Polymorphobacter megasporae: one gene and its partner. Each later gene encodes a partner of the first gene's protein in a complex. Links are inferred from orthologs where the notes say so. Each region holds a gene or a part of one and is shown in the gene's direction. Other genes may lie near its edges. The genes, in order: tsaD and tsaE.

Region 1 (6,012 bases):
CGATCGGGAAAACCGGCAAGACGGTCGGCAGCATCGTCATCTCCTCGTCGGGGCCGGGATCGGGCGTGTCCATCATTGCTTATACGATCAGGCGAACAGGATCGTCGACAGGCGGCGGCGCACCGCCGCAGCCCAGGGGTCGGTAAAGCCGGCAGCTTCGAGCATTTTGAGCAACCGCGCCTTCGCCGCACCTTCATTCGCGTCGCGGTCGCCGGCGATGCTTGCAAGCAGAACGTCGGCCGCGCCATCGCGGTCTCCCCGCGCCATCAAGCCGCCAGCGAGCTCGACCGCACCGGCATGATCGCCAGGATCGGCGGCGACACGCGCGGCTAGCCCGGCGAGGTCGTCGACCGGCACCGCGTCCTTAGCCAGCGCGATCGCGGCGCGCGTCTGGGCGAGCGTCGGATCCTTTGCATCGGGCGCGAGGGCGGCCAGCGCGGTGTCCGCCGCCTCATGCTGGCCGAGCGCGACAAGCGCGCGGGCATAACCTGCGATGATCTCGACGCGGTCCGGGAACTCCTGCGCCAGCACGCTGAACATCTCCGCCGCCTCCGCCGCCTCGCCCTCGTCGAGCGCTTCGTTGGCGGCAGCAATCATCTCCTTGATTTCCACCTCGGGGTCACCGGGCGCGGGCGGCACGGCGGCGAGCAGACGATCGACGAAAGTGTTGATTTCGCGCTCGCTCAGGGCACCCTGAAAGCCATCGACCGGCTGGCCGCGGAGGAAGGCGTAGACGGTCGGGATCGACTGGATGCGGAACTGCGCGCTGATGGCTGGGTTCTTGTCGATGTCGATCTTGACCAGCTTTACCCGCGGCGCGTGCGCGGCGACGATCCGTTCGAGGAGGGGGGTCAGCGTCTTGCAGGGGCCGCACCACTCGGCCCAGAAATCGACGAGGACCAGCGCGGTCGCCGACGCGTCGATGACGTCGCGCTTGAACGCCTCGATGCTGGCTTTTTCGGATTGGGGGGACGACAGGCTGGCCACGCGCGATGACTCCGTTGTTCGGTCCCGGCATATGGGGGTCGGGTGCGGTGCTTGCCAAGGCTGGTCGGAACCGCAGCCCTACCCGATTTCAGGCTTGCCCCCGCCGCCGACCTGCTGTAGCGAGCCGTCTCCCGAAGCGCAGGTCAAACCAGCGCTTCCGCCGAGCGGGCGTAGCTCAGGGGTAGAGCACGACCTTGCCAAGGTCGGGGTCGAGGGTTCGAATCCCTTCGCCCGCTCCATTTTCGCTTTGGCTTCGGCCGGGCGACTTAGTCAGTTGACAGCAAGCGTCGACGCCGGCGACGGGTCGAGCAGCAACGTCTCTAGCGCCGCCATGCCGCGCCATCCGGCGTCATAACGGTCAGCGGCGGCGAGCCACGACTGTGCCTTTGATCGCTGCGCAGCGGGGAGTGCGTTGATCTCGGCGGCGGCAGCTGTGACATTGCCCGCCGCGAGCGCCGCCGCCGCGCGGTCGACCCGCGCCGGGTTCCCGGTGGATGCCGTCCCCGGACGCACGACGACGCCGGCAAGACTGTCGCGAAAGCCATCCCACCAGCTCTGCGGCACCGTCGTTATCGCCGCGCCCAACGCTGGCCGCAATTGCTCAAGCCCGCTGCGCAACCCGGGCAGCGTCACCGGGTTGGAACCGAGCACGGTGACCGCATCGACCGCGGCGGCGGAGCGCGGGCCGAACGACCGCCGCAGCGCCGGCTCAAGCGCACCGAGCCGGGTGCCCTCGGTCAACTGCCGCCGGACCGCGCCCGTGACAAGCATTGCCTGCGCGCGGTCGGCGGCGGTCGTCGCGCTGGCGAGCGCCGCGGCGGTCGCGGCTGCACCCGAGTCGATTCGCGCGATCAACGCCGCGAGGTCAGTCGCGATCTTGTCGGTCCGCCCAGTCGCAGCGGGGACAGTCGCGCCGAGCGTCGCGACCGTCCCCTCGAGCCGCGCGAGGCGCTCGCCACTCGCACCAATGGCAGCTGCGTCACCATTTGGCACGACGACGGCGGGACGGGCTTCGATTGCGGCGATCCGGGCATCGAGGGTAGCGAGATCCGCGACCGTCGGCGCGACGGTCGGAGCGAAGCCGGGCAGACGACTGCGAACGGACCGTTCGAACCACGGATTGGCGATCAGGCCGAGTGCGAAGGCGAGCAGCGCGGCGACGAGTACCCACGCAAAGACAGCACGTTGCGGGCGCGCGGCAACCGGCACGGCGCGGCTGCGCATCTGGTCGAGGCGCGCGCCAGACAGATCGCTCCCGCCGCGGCCCGTATCGAACGGTTCCATCGTCATACTCCGCGGGTGACCGTCATGAGGCTTTGTCGCACACGACTGCCGCAGCCGCAAAGAGTGCGTCGTCGGTCGGCGCAGCGGCGATTGCGACCGAGCGCCATCCGGCTCCGGCAGCAGCAGCGGCGGCGGGGCTGATCGCGACGAGTCGCAGCGTATTCCGGGCGATCCCAGCAGCGTCGACCGCGCACGAAAACGCCCCGGCGGAGCGTGGCGAATAGAGCGGGACGACGTCGATCGCTCCTGCCGCGAGCGCCGCCACGACGGCGGGCGGCAAGTCGACCGGTACCGCCGCATAGACCTCGCGGACCTCGACGCTAAGTCCCGGCGGAAACGCCGCAGTGATGCGATCGACTCCGGCGAGGTGAAGAATGCGCGTCAATCCAGCGGCCGCAACGCTGGCGAACATGGCCGCACCAGTACCCGCACCAGCCCGAACCTCGCGCCAACCTGCCGCGCGCGCCGCCTCGGCGGTCGCCGCCCCGACGGCGAAGGCTGGCAGGCCGAAATAGCGTTCGGCACCGCTCCCGGCGCAACGAACGCCGTTGGCACTGGTCAGGGCGATCGCCTCGGGTTCGACAGCGAGCGGAGACCACGGCCGCGCTTCGATCCGCAGGAGCGGCGCCTCGATCACCGTCCCCAGCGTCGCCCATTGCGGTGTCGCTCCGCCCGGGCGTGTGACGAGAATCCGTGTCACTGCCCGCCGAACAGCCCGCGCAATTCGGGGCTGGCGGCACCGAGCAAATATGCCGCCAGCGCATCGACCTCGGCGGCGGCGTCTTCGGCGCTGCGGTCAAATGCGCCGCCCTGCCGCTCGCTGCCGTCGGGCAACAGGATTTCGGCGCGGAAGACGACGCGGCCGCCTTCGATCTGCGCATAAGCGGCAACCGAGCTATGGCAGTCGGCGGCAAGCGCGGCGAGGAAGCGGCGTTCGAGCAGGACAGCAGAGTGGGTCGGGACGTCGTCAATGGCCGCCAGCAGCGCCGCGACCTCATCGTCGCCCGCGCGACACGTCATCCCGACCGCGCCCTGCGCCGGCGCGGGGAGCACCGTCGAGAGCGGCAGCGCGACGCCTTCGGCGATGCCGAGCCGATCGAGCCCCGCCGCCGCGAGCAACGTCGCGTCAGCCTCGCCCGCGGCGATCTTCGCCAGCCGCGTTGCGACATTGCCGCGCAGGGGCACGATGACGATGTCGGGGCGCTCGCCGAGGAGCTGCGCCGCGCGGCGCGGCGATGATGTTCCGAGCCGAGCGCCCTCGGGCAGAGCCTCGAGGCTCGCCGCGCCAATCAGCCGGTCGCGGACGTCGGCGCGCGGCAGCATCGCGGCGATGACGATGCCATCGGCGAGGCGCGTCTCGACGTCCTTCATCGAATGGACCGCGAGATCGATCCGCCCATCGAGCAGGGCGGCGTCGAGCTCCTTGGTCCACAGCGCCTTGCCGCCGATCTCGGCGAGCGGGCGGTCCTGGACGCGGTCGCCGGTGGTGACGACGACGACGATCTCGACCGCGACATCGTGTGCCGCGACGAGCGCATCGCGGACCATATGCGCCTGCGCCAGAGCCAGCGGCGAGCCGCGCGTACCGAGCTTGAGGGTTTTCATCGCGAATCCTTGTGCAAGCGACGGCGGCGATTGGCAAGATTCGCGGGCGATTGCAACGACCGGCGCGGTTATGCGACGCAGCGCGTGGAACGCGCTATAGGGCGGCAAGTGACCGGATTTCCCCTCATCCTCGGTATCGAATCGTCGTGCGACGAGACTGCCGTCGCGCTGGTTCGCGGCGACCGGACGATCGTCGCGCAGGCGGTCGCGAGCCAGGACGCGGCGCATCGCCCGTTCGGCGGGGTCGTCCCCGAAATCGCCGCGCGGGCGCATGTCGAGGTGCTGACGCCGATGATCGAGCGGGTGCTGGCCGACGGCGGCGTCACGCTCCGCGAGGTCGATGCGATCGCCGCGACCGCCGGGCCGGGGCTGATCGGCGGAGTGATGGTCGGGCTGGTGACGGGCAAGGCGCTCGCCTTCGCCGCGAACAAGCCGCTGCTCGCGATCAACCATCTCGAAGGCCATGCGCTGTCGCCGCGTCTGGTCGATCCCGGGCTGGCCTTTCCGTATCTCCTCCTGCTGGTGTCGGGCGGGCATTGCCAGCTGCTCGCGGTCGACGGCGTCGCGCGCTACCGGCGGCTGGCGACGACGATCGATGACGCGGCGGGGGAGGCGTTCGACAAGGTCGCGAAGCTGCTCGGCCTCGGCTTTCCCGGCGGTCCGGCGGTCGAGGCGGCGGCGCGGTCGGGCGACCCCGCGCGCTTCAAGCTACCGCGCCCGTTGCTCGGCTCGCCCGAGCCGCATTTCTCTTTCGCTGGATTGAAGTCGGCGGTCCTGCGCGCCCGCGATGCACTGCCGACGTTGACCGCGACCGACGCCGCCGACCTTGCCGCCGGGTTTCAAGCTGCTGTCGTCGATTGCCTGCTCGACCGGACAGTGCGCGCGATGGCGCGGATGCCCGAGGCGACGGCGCTGGTCGTTGCCGGGGGAGTCGCCGCCAACGGCGCGATCCGCGCGGCGCTGACAGGGCTCGCCGCGAGCCGCGGGCTGCCGTTCATCGCGCCGCCGCTGTGGCTGTGTACCGACAATGCCGCGATGATCGCATGGGCCGGGGCCGAGAGGCTCGCGCTCGGCCTGGTCGACGGGCTCGACGCGGTCGCCCGTCCGCGCTGGCCGCTCGACCCCGCCGCCGAGCCGGTTCGCGGCGCCGGGGTCAAGGCGTGAGCCTGACGACAATCGGGGTCGTCGGCGGCGGCGCATGGGGCACTGCGCTGGCGCAGGTCGCGGCGGCGGGAGGGGCTCGGACGACGCTCTGGGCCCGCGAGGCCGAAGTCGTCGCCGGGATCAACGCCGACCACGTCAACGCGCTGTTCCTGCCCGGCATCGTGCTGTCCCCGTCGATCGTCGCGGTCCCGGCGCTCGACGGGCTGGCCGACGCCGATGCGCTGCTGATCGTCACCCCGGCGCAAGCGATGGCGGCGGTGCTCGCGGGTCTCGCTGAGCAATCCGCCCGCCCGCTGATCCTCTGCGCCAAGGGCATCGCGCCGGGCGGCCGGTCGATGGCTGAGGTCGCTACCGAGGCCCTGCCCGGCTGGCCGCTCGCGGTGCTGTCGGGGCCGACCTTTGCGCATGAGGTCGCCGCAGGGCTGCCGACCGCGGTGACGCTCGCCTGCGCCGATGAAGCCCTCGGCCAAGCTCTGTGCCAGCGGCTCGCCCTGCCTGCCTTCCGCCCCTATTACAGCGCCGACGTCGTGGGTGCATGCATTGGCGGGGCGGTCAAGAACGTCCTCGCGATCGCCTGCGGGGTCGTCGCCGGACGCCGCCTCGGCGACAATGCCCGGGCGGCGGTGATCACCCGCGGGTTCGCCGAAATGCTCCGCTACGGGCTCGCCTGCGGGGCGAGCGCGGCGACATTGGGCGGGCTGTCGGGGCTCGGCGACCTCGTCCTGACGTGTACCGGGACCGCGTCGCGAAACTTCACCCTCGGGGTTGCGCTTGGCGAGGGGCGACCTCCCGCGACCGGGCGGACGGTCGCCGAGGGCGCCGCGTCCGCGCCGGTTCTCGCGGCAGCGGCAGTGGCGCGGGGAGTCGAAATGCCGATCGTGGCTGCGGTGGCCGGGCTCCTCGACGGCTCGCTGAGCGTCGAAGCGACCATATTACAACTCCTTAGCCGCCCGCTCCGCGCCGAGGTCTAGA
Region 2 (10,393 bases), 950 kb from region 1 along the record:
AAGGTCGATGTGACGAGTGATGCCGACGTCGACGCCGGCTTCGCCCGCGCCCGCTCGGCGCACGGGCAGGAGCGAATCCTGATCAACTGCGCCGGGACCGGCAACGCCGCGAAGACCGCAAGTCGGAGCCGCGAGACCGGCGAGATCAAGCACTTCCCGCTCGATGCCTTCAACATGATCATCCAGATCAACCTGATCGGCACCTTCCGCTGCATCGCCAAGTCGGCGGCAGGAATGCTGACGCTCGAGCCGATGGCCGACGGGGAGCGCGGCTGCATCGTCAACACCGCGAGCGTCGCCGCCGAGGACGGGCAGATGGGGCAGGCGGCGTATAGCGCGTCGAAGGGCGGCGTCGTCGGCATGACGCTGCCGATCGCGCGCGATCTGATGGGCGAAGGAATTCGCGTCAACACGATCCTGCCCGGCATCTTCAACACGCCGCTGATGCAGGGTGCGCCGGACAAGGTGAAGGATGCGCTCGCCGCGTCGGTGCCGTTCCCCAAGCGGCTCGGTAACGCCCCCGAATATGCGAGCCTCGCGCTCGAGATGTGCCGCAACTCCTACTTCAACGGCGAAGATGTCCGCCTCGACGGCGCGATCCGCATGGCACCGCGATGAAACGCGCGCTGGTCGCCGCCGCGCTGCTGATCGGCGGCCCGGCGGTGGCGCAGGTGCCGCCTGCCGAACTCGGCCAGCGCTTCGTTCCCGCGCCGTGGTGGATGCGCGAACCGGTGGTCGCGTCGCTCGGAGAAGTCCGGACCGAGGTGCCGGCAAATCGCGCCAGCTTCAGCGCGCAGTTCAGCGCGGTCGAGCACGACGTCACGGCGGCGAGCAACGCCGCGGCGAAGCGCGTCCGCGAACTCGACCAGAGCCTCCGCGCGCTCGGTGCCGAACGCGTTCAGTTGACGACCACCTTCCGCACCCGCCCGCTCTACGATCAGTACCGCGAGAAAGACGGGAAGCTCGTCGACAACGAGCGTGCCGACAAGATCGACCGCTACGAGGTGACTGCGGTGCTGTCGGTCGCAGTGCGCGACATGGCGGTGCTCGAACGCGCTTATCGCACCGTCGTCGCGGCGAAACCGACCTCGATCGCGCAGGTGTATTTCTCGCTCGAACCCGACAACGCGACAAAGACGTGGCTCCAGGGCGAAGCGGCGAAGGACGCGCTCCATCGCGCGCGGCTGTCGGTCGAGGCGAGCGGCGGGCGGCTCGGTGCACCCAAGATCGTCGATCTGAGCGGCGGGGTCTGCCAGACGCAGGTCTTCGCCGGCTGGCCGAGCTACGTTGGCGGATCGCAGCCGACCGATGTCGAGCGACCGAATGACATCAGAGTATCGGGGCGGATGATGATGGCGGCCCCCGCGCCGCCTCCACCCCCGCCACCCGCGCCGTCGCTCGATCAGGCGGCCGAGACCGTCCAGATAACTCTGCAACCGCCGATGGAGCGGCTGCAGGCGTCGGCGTGTGTCGTCTATGCGCTGCTGCCTTGACGCTGCACGGCGCTTGACCCGACAAACGCGTCGGGTGACCTTGAGGCCGTTCGACAGGAGAATCGGCGATGGCGCACAAGTTCGAGGTCTACAAGGATAAAGCGGGCGAGTTCCGCGTCCGCTTCAAATACAACAGCGAGGTCATGTTCTCGACCGAAGGCTATTCTTCGAAGGCGTCGGCGATGAACGCGATCGAGTCGATCAAGAAGAATGGGCCGACCGCGCCGACCGAAGACATCAGCTAGAAGGCGCGTCGCCGCCCTACGCGTCGATTGCTGTCGCCAGATCGACGTCGCGCTGCGTTAGTCCGCCCGCGTCGTGGGTCGTCAGCCGCACCTCGAGCTTGTTGTAGACGTTAGACCATTCGGGGTGGTGATCGGCCTTTTCGGCGAGCAGGGCGACGCGCGTCATGAACGCGAAGGCGTGAGTGAAGTCGGCGAACTTGTACGCGCGGACGATATGATCGCCGTCGCGGTTCCAGCCGGGCAGCCCGACCAGCGCGAGCGCAATTTCGGCGTCGATCAGTCTGGGGATCATGTCGGGTTCCTTGGCGAACGGCGTTGCCTCGCCTATGCCGACCACCATGCGCCAAGGTCAAACCCCGCCGAGCCTCGCCGACATCGACGCGCTGGCGCAGGCCGCGATCGAACGGCTCCCCGACCAGTTCCGCGACTGGCTCGGCCCGGTGCTGCTTCGCGTCGAGGACTTCCCCGATGCCGACGTCATCCGCGAGATGGGCCTCGAGACCGAGTTCGACATCCTCGGCCTTTATCAGGGCCGCCATGTCGGCATGAAGGGCGACGAGCCGACCGGCGCGTTGCCCGACATCATCTTCCTCTACCGCCGCCCGCTGCTCGATGAATGGTGCGAATCGGGAGAGACGCTCGATGCCTTGGTGACGCATGTGCTGGTCCACGAAGTCGGGCATCACTTCGGGCTGAGCGACGACGACATGGAGCGGATCGAAGCCGAACTCGACTGACGTTTGCGCGGCAGGCCGGTCCCGTTCGGCATATAAGGATATCTTTATACTTGCTCCGGCGTCAGGTCCCCGGTAGGGCGACGCCAACCCTTTCGGAGCACACAGCATGGCCACCCAGCCGATCGACGCCCTACACGACTATGTCATCGCCGACATCGCCCTCGCCGGCTTCGGCCGCCGCGAGATCGACATCGCCGAGACCGAGATGCCCGGCCTGATGTCGCTGCGCGAAGAGTTCGGCACGACCAAGCCGCTGACCGGCGCGCGCATCACCGGGTCGCTCCACATGACGATCCAGACCGCGGTGCTGATCGAGACGCTGACCGCGCTTGGTGCCGAAGTCCGCTGGGCGACGTGCAATATCTATTCGACGCAGGACCATGCCGCCGCCGCGATCGCCGCGTCCGGCGTGCCGGTGTTCGCGATCAAGGGCGAGAGCCTCGCCGATTATTGGGACTATGTCGGCCGCATCTTCGACTGGGGCGATGCCACCTGCAACATGATCCTCGACGACGGCGGCGACGCCACGATGTTCGCGCTGTGGGGAGCGAAGCTCGAAGCGGGCGCGACGATGCCCGAGCCCGAGAACGAGGAAGAGATCGAGATGCAGCGCGCGCTCAAGGCGTACATCGCCGCGCGTCCCGGCTATCTCACCGAGACCGTCAAGAATATTAAGGGCGTGTCGGAGGAAACCACCACCGGAGTCCATCGCCTGTACGCGATCGCCAAGAAGGGCGAACTGCCGTTCCCCGCGATCAACGTCAACGACAGCGTCACCAAGTCGAAGTTCGACAACCTGTATGGCTGTAAGGAATCGCTGGTCGACGCCATCCGCCGCGGCACCGACGTCATGCTCGCGGGTAAGGTCGCGACCGTCGCCGGCTTCGGCGATGTCGGCAAGGGTTCGGCCCAGTCGCTCCGTAACGGCGGCGCGCGCGTCCTCGTTACCGAAGTCGACCCGATCTGCGCGTTGCAGGCGGCGATGGAGGGCTTCGAGGTCGTGACGATGGAGGAGGCGGTCACCCGCTCCGACATCTTCGTCACCGCCACCGGCAACGCCGACGTCATCACCGCCGAGCACATGGCGGGCATGAAGAATATGGCGATCGTCTGCAACATCGGCCACTTCGACAGCGAGATCCAGATCGCCGCGCTGTCGAACTACAAGTGGACCGAGGTCAAGCCGCAGGTCGACCTCGTCGAGTTCCCCGACGGCAAGCAGATCATCATTCTGTCGAAGGGTCGCCTGGTCAATCTCGGCAACGCGACCGGCCACCCGAGCTTCGTCATGTCGGCGAGCTTCACCAACCAGACGCTGGCGCAGATCGAACTCTATACCCGCCCCGAGCAGTATGAGAACGATGTCTACGTCTTGCCCAAGCACCTCGACGAAAAGGTCGCCGCGCTCCACCTCGACAAGCTGGGCGTCAAGCTGACCAAGCTGACGTCGAAGCAGGCGGGCTATATCGGCGTTCCGGTGGAAGGGCCGTTCAAGCCGGATCACTACCGCTACTAAGCTTTGTCGCCGCCACGCGTCCGGTCTAGGATCAATCGCGTGGCGGCCATTTTCTCCCCGAACAAGACGAGCGCTCGAATGCTCGTCGACTATGCCCACAAGCGTTGGCATGCGGCCGCTGACGCCGATCGGCTCGCGATGATCTGCGACCTGTTCATCAAGGCACGCAGCTACGGCTTGCTTAACAAGGTCGCGTTCGTTGTCGCCCTGATGTTCGGCCTCGCGGTGTTGATCTGGCCGTCGGTGGCGGTGATCACCGGCGACATCGGTTACAGCCGCGAATTCTTTAAATCGGCGATCGTGCAGACGACGATTACCGGGGTCGCTGCGCTCGCCTACGGGATTTACAGCCATTACAAGCGCCAGCAGCTCGCGGTCGAAAACCTGATGCGCTATGTGCTGTTTTCAGGCGACCCGGTGTCGACGATGTTCGAGCGGGTCTCGCGGCAGTTGATGCGCGTCGATGCCGGGTTTAATTTCGGCGAAGAGACGACGAAGACGCCAACCCAAGCCGCCGAAGAGTGATTGGCCTGCTCGATCCGGCCGCGCTCGAAGCCCTCGCCGCACGCCTCGCCGCCGTCCTTCGTCCCGGCGATGTTGTCGCCCTATTCGGCGACCTCGGTGCGGGCAAGACGACGTTTGCGCGGGGGGTGCTGCGCGGGCTCGGCTGGAGCGGGGAGGTGCCGTCGCCGTCGTTCACCCTCGTCCAGACCTACGACACCGTCCCGCCGGTCTGGCACGTCGATCTCTACCGGCTCGGCTCGGCGGACGAGGCGGAGGCGCTCGGGCTCGACGACGTCTGGGACACCGCGGCGGTGCTGGTCGAATGGCCCGAGCGGCTCGGCAGTCGCCTGCCCGAAGCGCTTCACTTGCGGCTCGACGGGGCGGGTGACGCGACGCGGACCTTGACAGCGACCGTCCCGAAGTCATGGGAGGGGCGATGGCCTCCCCCTCCCAATCGCCAGCGATGATCCCGCCTCTCGCCGCCCCCGCATTCCTTGCGGCGAACGGCTGGGCGGGCGCTGAAATCCGCCCGCTTGCCGGCGATGCCTCGTTCCGCCGCTACTTCCGCATCATCGACGGCGACCGCACGGCGGTGCTGATGGACGCGCCGCCTGCAACCGAAGACAGCCGGCCGTTTCTCGATGTCGGCGGGCATCTCGCCGCGATGGGCTTTTCGGCGCCGCAGCCGATCGGGGTCGATCTCGACGCCGGGCTCGTCCTGCTCGAGGACTTCGGCGACGACCGGTTGACCCCGGTGCTCGCCGCCGCGCCCGAGCGCGAAGCGGCAACCTACGCGCAGGCAATCGACCTGCTCGCCGCGCTCCACGTCCAGCCCGCACCGCCGCTGGCGCCGTACGACGAGGCGGTGATGCTGCGCGAAGTGCGGCTGTTCCCCGAGTGGTATCTCCCTGCGGTCGGTCTTGCCGAGGCCCCCGGCTATGACGATGCGTGGCGTGCGACATGGCCGGGGGTCGTCGCGGCGACGGCGGCGGCTCCGGTGCTCACGCTGCGCGATTATCACGCCGACAATCTGATGCTGCTCGACCGTCCCGGGCTGCTCGGGCTCGGCCTGCTCGACTTTCAGGACGCGCTCGCCGGGCACCCGGCGTACGACCTCGTCTCGTTGCTCCAGGATGCGCGCCGCGATGTGCCCCGCGACCTCGAGGAAGCGATGATTGCCCGCTATGTCGACGCGCGCGGGATCGACGATGTCGCTGCCTTCCGCGCCGCGTATGAAATCCTCGGGGCGCAGCGAAATACGAAGATTCTTGGTATCTTCACCCGGCTCCGCGACCGCGACGGCCGCGCTGGATACGTCGAGCGCCACCCACGGATGTGGGGGCTGCTCGACCGTAATTTTGCCCATCCGGCGCTCACACCGGTCCGCGACTGGTTCGACGCCAACGTGCCGGTGGCGGCGCGCGCGGAGGCGTGGACGTGAGCCGGTTCAGCACCCCCCTTGCGTTGCGGCCCGCGGTCGATGTCGTCGTGCCGACGACGGCGATGGTGCTCGCGGCCGGGCTCGGCAAGCGGATGCGGCCGTTGACCGCGACGCGGCCGAAGCCGCTCGTCGAGGTCGCGGGGCGATCGTTGCTCGACCGGGCGCTCGATCACCTCACTGCTGCCGGCGTCGCGCGGGCGGTGGTCAATGTCCATTATTTCGCCGAGCAGGTCGAAGCGCATCTCGCCAGCCGCGACGGTCCCGAGGTCGTCATCTCCGACGAACGCGGCGCCCTGCTCGAAACCGGGGGCGGTGTGACCAAGGCGCTGCCGCTGATCGACTGCGACCCGTTCTACGTCATCAACAGCGACAATCTCTGGGTCGACGGCTCGATCGACACGCTCAAGCTGCTCGCGCAGCGCTGGGACGACGGGACGATGGACGCGCTGCTGCTGCTCGTGCCGCTGGCGCGCGCGAGCGGTTACGAGGGGCGCGGCGACTTCTACATGAACCCGATGGGACGGCTGCGGCGGCGCGTCGAGCATCGCGTGGCGCCATACGTCTTCTCGGGCGTCCAGGTGCTGTCGAAGCGGCTGTTCGAGGGTGAGCCGATCGAGGCGTTTTCGCTCAACCGGTTGTACGACAAGGCGTTGGCGAACGGTCGCCTGTTCGGCGCGGTCCACGGCGGGATGTGGTTCCACGTCGGCACCCCGGCATCGGTCGGCGAAACCGAAGTGATCCTTGCCGACAGTTAACGTCTTCACGATCCCGCCGCATGTCGCGTTCGTCGATGCGCTCGCGGCGGGGCTGCTCGAACGGACGAAGCACGACCCGATGGCATTGGCGCGGGCGCAGGTGCTGCTGCCCAACCGACGCGCGGTCCGGGCGCTGGGCGATGCCTTCGTGCGTCTGTCGGGGGGCGGGCTGCTGCTGCCGCGGATGACGCCGATCGGCGATGTCGACGCCGACGAAGCGCTTGGGCATTTCGACGGCGACCTTGCCGCCGATGCCGACCTGCCCCTGGCGATCGATCCGACCAAACGGCGGCTTCTCCTTGCCCAACTCGTCCGGCGCTGGCGCGACGGGACGAGTGCGATAACCGCGATCGAGGCGCTGCGGCTCGCCGACCAGCTCGCGGCGGCGTTCGATGCGCTGGCGTTCGAGGAGATCGACGCCACCGCGCTGACCGGCTTCGCCCCCGACGACATGGCGCACCACTGGGAGGCAACGCTGGCGTTTTTCCGCGTTGTCCTCGACCTGTGGCCGCCGCTGCTCGCGAGCCACAATGAGATCGACCCGGCGACGCGCAACCGCGCCCTGCTCGACGCGCTCGCGGCGCGGTGGAAAGCGACTCCGCCGGGGCTCGTCGTCGCCGCCGGGATGGCCGGGGTCGCGCCGCCGGTGGCGCGGCTGCTGCGGGTGATCGCACGGCTGCCGCAGGGGATCGTCGTGCTGCCGGGACTCGACACGGCGATGAGCGACGAGGCGTGGGGCGCGATCCGTTGCCACGTGACCGACGACGACGCCGACCCCGCGCGCAATAGCGAGGAGCATCCGCAGTTCGCGCTCAAGATGCTGCTCCACCATCTCGACGTGGCGCGCGGCGAGGTCGACGACTGGGGCCACGCCACCGCGCTCGACGGGCCTGCCGGGCGCGCGGTCGAGGTCGCCCGCGCGATGGCCCCGGCAGCATTCACCGGCGACTGGCGGCATACCCCGGTCGACGCGACGCTGTTCGAGCACGTCCATGCGGTGACCGCCGCGACCCCCGCGGAGGAGGCCCAAGTCATCGCGCTCGCGCTGCGCCGGACGCTCGACACGCCGGGCAAGACTGCGGCGCTCGTCACCCCCGACCGCGCTCTTGCGCGGCGGGTCGCGGCGCACGTCGCGCGCTGGGGGATCGAAGTCGACGATTCGGCGGGGACGCCGTTGCGGGTGACGCCGCCGGGGGCGCTGCTGCTCGCATTGGTCGAGGCGGCGGCGCGGGGGTTTACGCCGGTGGCGCTGCTCGCGGTGCTCAAGCATCCGCTGGTCCGGCGCGGCGACGCCCGGCTCGGCTGGCTCGACGCGGTCCGGCGGCTCGACCTCGCGTTGCGCGGCGTCCGACCGGCGCCGGGGCTCGACGGGACCGGGGCGCAGGTCGATGCCGAGGACGCGCGGCTGTCGCCGTGGTGGGCCGAGGTCGCGGCGCTGCTCGATCCGCTCGAACGGCTGTTCGCGACGCCGCTCGTCGGGTTTGCCGAGCTTGTCGCGACGCTGCGCGAGGCGGCGCAGGCATTGTGCGGCGACGACCTGTGGGCGCGGCCCGAGGGTCGCGCGCTCGCCCGGCTGGTCGAGGCGCTCGAAACCCACGGCCACCACCTCAATCCGTTCGAGCCGCTCGACGCCCCGGCGCTGATCGCGGCGTTCCTGCTCGAGACCGCCGTCCGCCAGCCGTTCGGCAAGCATCCGCGGCTGGCGATCTACGGCACGCTCGAGGCACGGCTCCAGCGCGCCGACCTGATGATCCTCGGCGGGATGAATGAAGGCGTCTGGCCCGCGCGCCCGGTGCCCGACCCGTGGCTCGCGCCCAAGCTGCGGAGCCACCTGGCGCTGCCGTCGCTCGAACGGCGGATCGGGCTCGCCGCGCACGATTTCGTCTCGGCACTCGGCGGTCCCGAGGTGCTGTTGACGCGTGCTCGGCGCGACGAGAGCGCGCCCGCGGTGCCGTCGCGTTTCTGGCTACGGCTCCATGCGCTCGCCGGGGAGGCGATCCGGCCCGACGACGCGCTGCTCGGTCTCGCCCGCGCACTCGACGCTGCCCCGCAGGTGTCGGCGACACGCCCCGCACCGGCCCCTGCCGCCGCGCTGCGTCCGCGCCGCATTTCGGTGACCGCCGCCGAGCGGTTGAAGGCTGATCCGTACAGCTATTATGCGCAGACGATGCTGCGGCTGCGGGCGCTCGATGCGCTCGATGCCGACGCCAGCGCGGCCGATCGCGGGACGGCGGTTCATTCGATCCTCGAAGAGTGGGTCAAGCGCGGCGATGCCGACCCGGCGACGCTGCCGCGCTTCATCGAGGCCGAGCTGCTTAAATGGTCGGGCCATCCGCTGATGCGCGCGCTGTGGGCGCCGCGCGTCCGGCGGGCGATGGACTGGGTCGCGAGCACGATGGCGGCGTGGGAGGCGGAGGGCTGGAGCCCAGCAGCCGCCGAGGCGAAGGGCGTGCTCGACCTCGCCAGCGGCATCACGCTGAACGGAACCGCCGACCGGGTCGACCGCAGCGACACCGGTGCGCTGGCGATCGTCGACTATAAGACCGGGGTCGTGCCGAGCCACGCGCAGGTCGCGGGCGGCTTCGCGCTGCAGATGGGCCTGCTCGGCTGGCTCGCCGAGGAGGGGCGGCTCGCGGGGGTCGACAAAGGGCCGGTCGGGGCGATGCGCTACTGGAAGCTCGGCGGCGGGACTGACCCCGGCAAGGCGAGCGACCCGCTCAAATTCCGCAGCGAGGTGACGATGGCGGTCGACCATATCGCCGCGACCAAGGCGCATTTCCTCAAATTGTGCGACGACATGCTGCTCGGGGACGGGGCGTTCACCGCCAAGCTCCACCCCGAATACGCCAAGGGCAACGACTACGACCAGCTCGCGCGCGTCCTCGAATGGCTCGGGCGGCCGAAGATGGCGGACGGCGCGTGAGGGGGCTGCAGCACCTTCTGCCGGTCCAGGCCGATGGCGCGTCGCCCGCGGGCAGCGCGTGGATGTCGGCGTCGGCGGGGACCGGCAAGACGCAGGTGCTGACCGCGCGGGTACTGCGGCTGCTGCTGGCCGGGTCACCGCCCGAACGCATTCTCGCACTAACCTTTACCAAGGCCGGCGCAGCGGAGATGCAGACGCGCATTTTCGACCGGCTAAGTGGCTGGGTCGCGGCGGGGGACAACGAGCTCAAGTCCGACCTCGCCGCGATCCGCGCCGACACCGACCCCGAGACGTGCGCACGAGCGCGTCAGCTGTTCGCGCGCGTGCTTGACGCCAAGGGTGGGTTGCAGGTCCAGACGATCCACGGATTCGCCCAGTCGTTGCTGGCGAGCTTTCCGGTCGAGGCGGGGATCGCCCCGGGGTTTGCCGCGCTCGACGATCGCTCGGCGCTGGCGCTGCGCGGGCAGGTGCTCGCCGAATCGATCGAGCTGGCCGACGACGACGAGTTTCTCGCCGACGTCGCGGCGATGGCGATCGCCAGCGGCGAGGCGCGGCTGGCGACGATCGCGGCGACGCTGATCGCGCATCACGATGCGATTGCGGGGCTGGGCAACCCGCAGGGGTTCGAGCCGAAGCTGCGCCGCGCCTTCGGGCTGCCGGGGGAGGGGAACGCCGACGACGTGCTCGAGGCGGCGGGTGGGGCGATCGACACCGGCGCGCTCACGCATCTTGCGGGGGTCTACGAACGCCATGCCGGGGCGACGTCGCTCAATTCCGCC

What was found.
Region 2: the proteins of tsaD (region 1) and tsaE are in contact, whole or in part, in a crystal structure (PDB 6N9A), measured with the Thermotoga maritima proteins. The link is inferred for Polymorphobacter megasporae from one-to-one orthologs. Residues at the interface, in WP_004082750.1 of Thermotoga maritima: Cys10, Asp11, Arg49, His50, Leu82, Gly84, Gly135, Gly136, Glu154, Thr155, Leu156, Asp157, Asp158, Ser159, Glu162, Asp165, Lys166, Arg169, Leu170, Tyr175, Lys213, Thr214, Leu217, Tyr218, Gln221, Arg222, Asn324; in WP_004082108.1 of Thermotoga maritima: Leu37, Gly38, Lys46, Lys57, Val59, Lys60, Ser61, Thr63, Phe64, Thr65, Leu66, Met67, Val69, Pro71, Tyr82, Arg83, Leu84, Asp86, Asp88, Phe89, Asp93, Ile128, Asp130, Glu131, Arg134.

What each region holds. Positions count from the first base shown.
Region 1 is NZ_CP081848.1:864,408-870,419, forward strand. The notes cover bases 3,169-6,012. They hold tsaD (tRNA (adenosine(37)-N6)-threonylcarbamoyltransferase complex transferase subunit TsaD), read left to right. Parts: upstream 3,169-3,984; coding sequence 3,985-5,040; downstream 5,041-6,012. Other genes in these bases: hemC (hydroxymethylbilane synthase), read right to left, coding at 3,169-3,876; KTC28_RS04005 (NAD(P)H-dependent glycerol-3-phosphate dehydrogenase), read left to right, coding at 5,037-6,011; KTC28_RS04010 (DUF1674 domain-containing protein), read right to left, coding at 6,008-6,012. In the rest of the region: KTC28_RS03970 (LON peptidase substrate-binding domain-containing protein), read right to left, coding at 1-76; KTC28_RS03975 (tetratricopeptide repeat protein), read right to left, coding at 88-987; KTC28_RS03985 (hypothetical protein), read right to left, coding at 1,258-2,271; KTC28_RS03990 (uroporphyrinogen-III synthase), read right to left, coding at 2,294-2,971; more of hemC, read right to left, coding at 2,968-3,168.
Region 2 is NZ_CP081848.1:1,812,672-1,823,064, forward strand. The notes cover bases 3,385-6,238. They hold tsaE (tRNA (adenosine(37)-N6)-threonylcarbamoyltransferase complex ATPase subunit type 1 TsaE), read left to right. Parts: upstream 3,385-4,515; coding sequence 4,516-4,962; downstream 4,963-6,238. Other genes in these bases: ahcY (adenosylhomocysteinase), read left to right, coding at 3,385-3,991; KTC28_RS08575 (hypothetical protein), read left to right, coding at 4,031-4,516; KTC28_RS08585 (aminoglycoside phosphotransferase family protein), read left to right, coding at 4,959-5,936; KTC28_RS08590 (nucleotidyltransferase family protein), read left to right, coding at 5,933-6,238. In the rest of the region: KTC28_RS08545 (SDR family NAD(P)-dependent oxidoreductase), read left to right, coding at 1-618; KTC28_RS08550 (SIMPL domain-containing protein), read left to right, coding at 615-1,493; KTC28_RS08555 (YegP family protein), read left to right, coding at 1,562-1,738; KTC28_RS08560 (4a-hydroxytetrahydrobiopterin dehydratase), read right to left, coding at 1,755-2,030; KTC28_RS08565 (metallopeptidase family protein), read left to right, coding at 2,077-2,475; more of ahcY, read left to right, coding at 2,582-3,384; more of KTC28_RS08590, read left to right, coding at 6,239-6,691; double-strand break repair protein AddB, read left to right, coding at 6,678-9,614; double-strand break repair helicase AddA, read left to right, coding at 9,611-10,393. UniProt on the Escherichia coli protein: Required for the formation of a threonylcarbamoyl group on adenosine at position 37 (t(6)A37) in tRNAs that read codons beginning with adenine.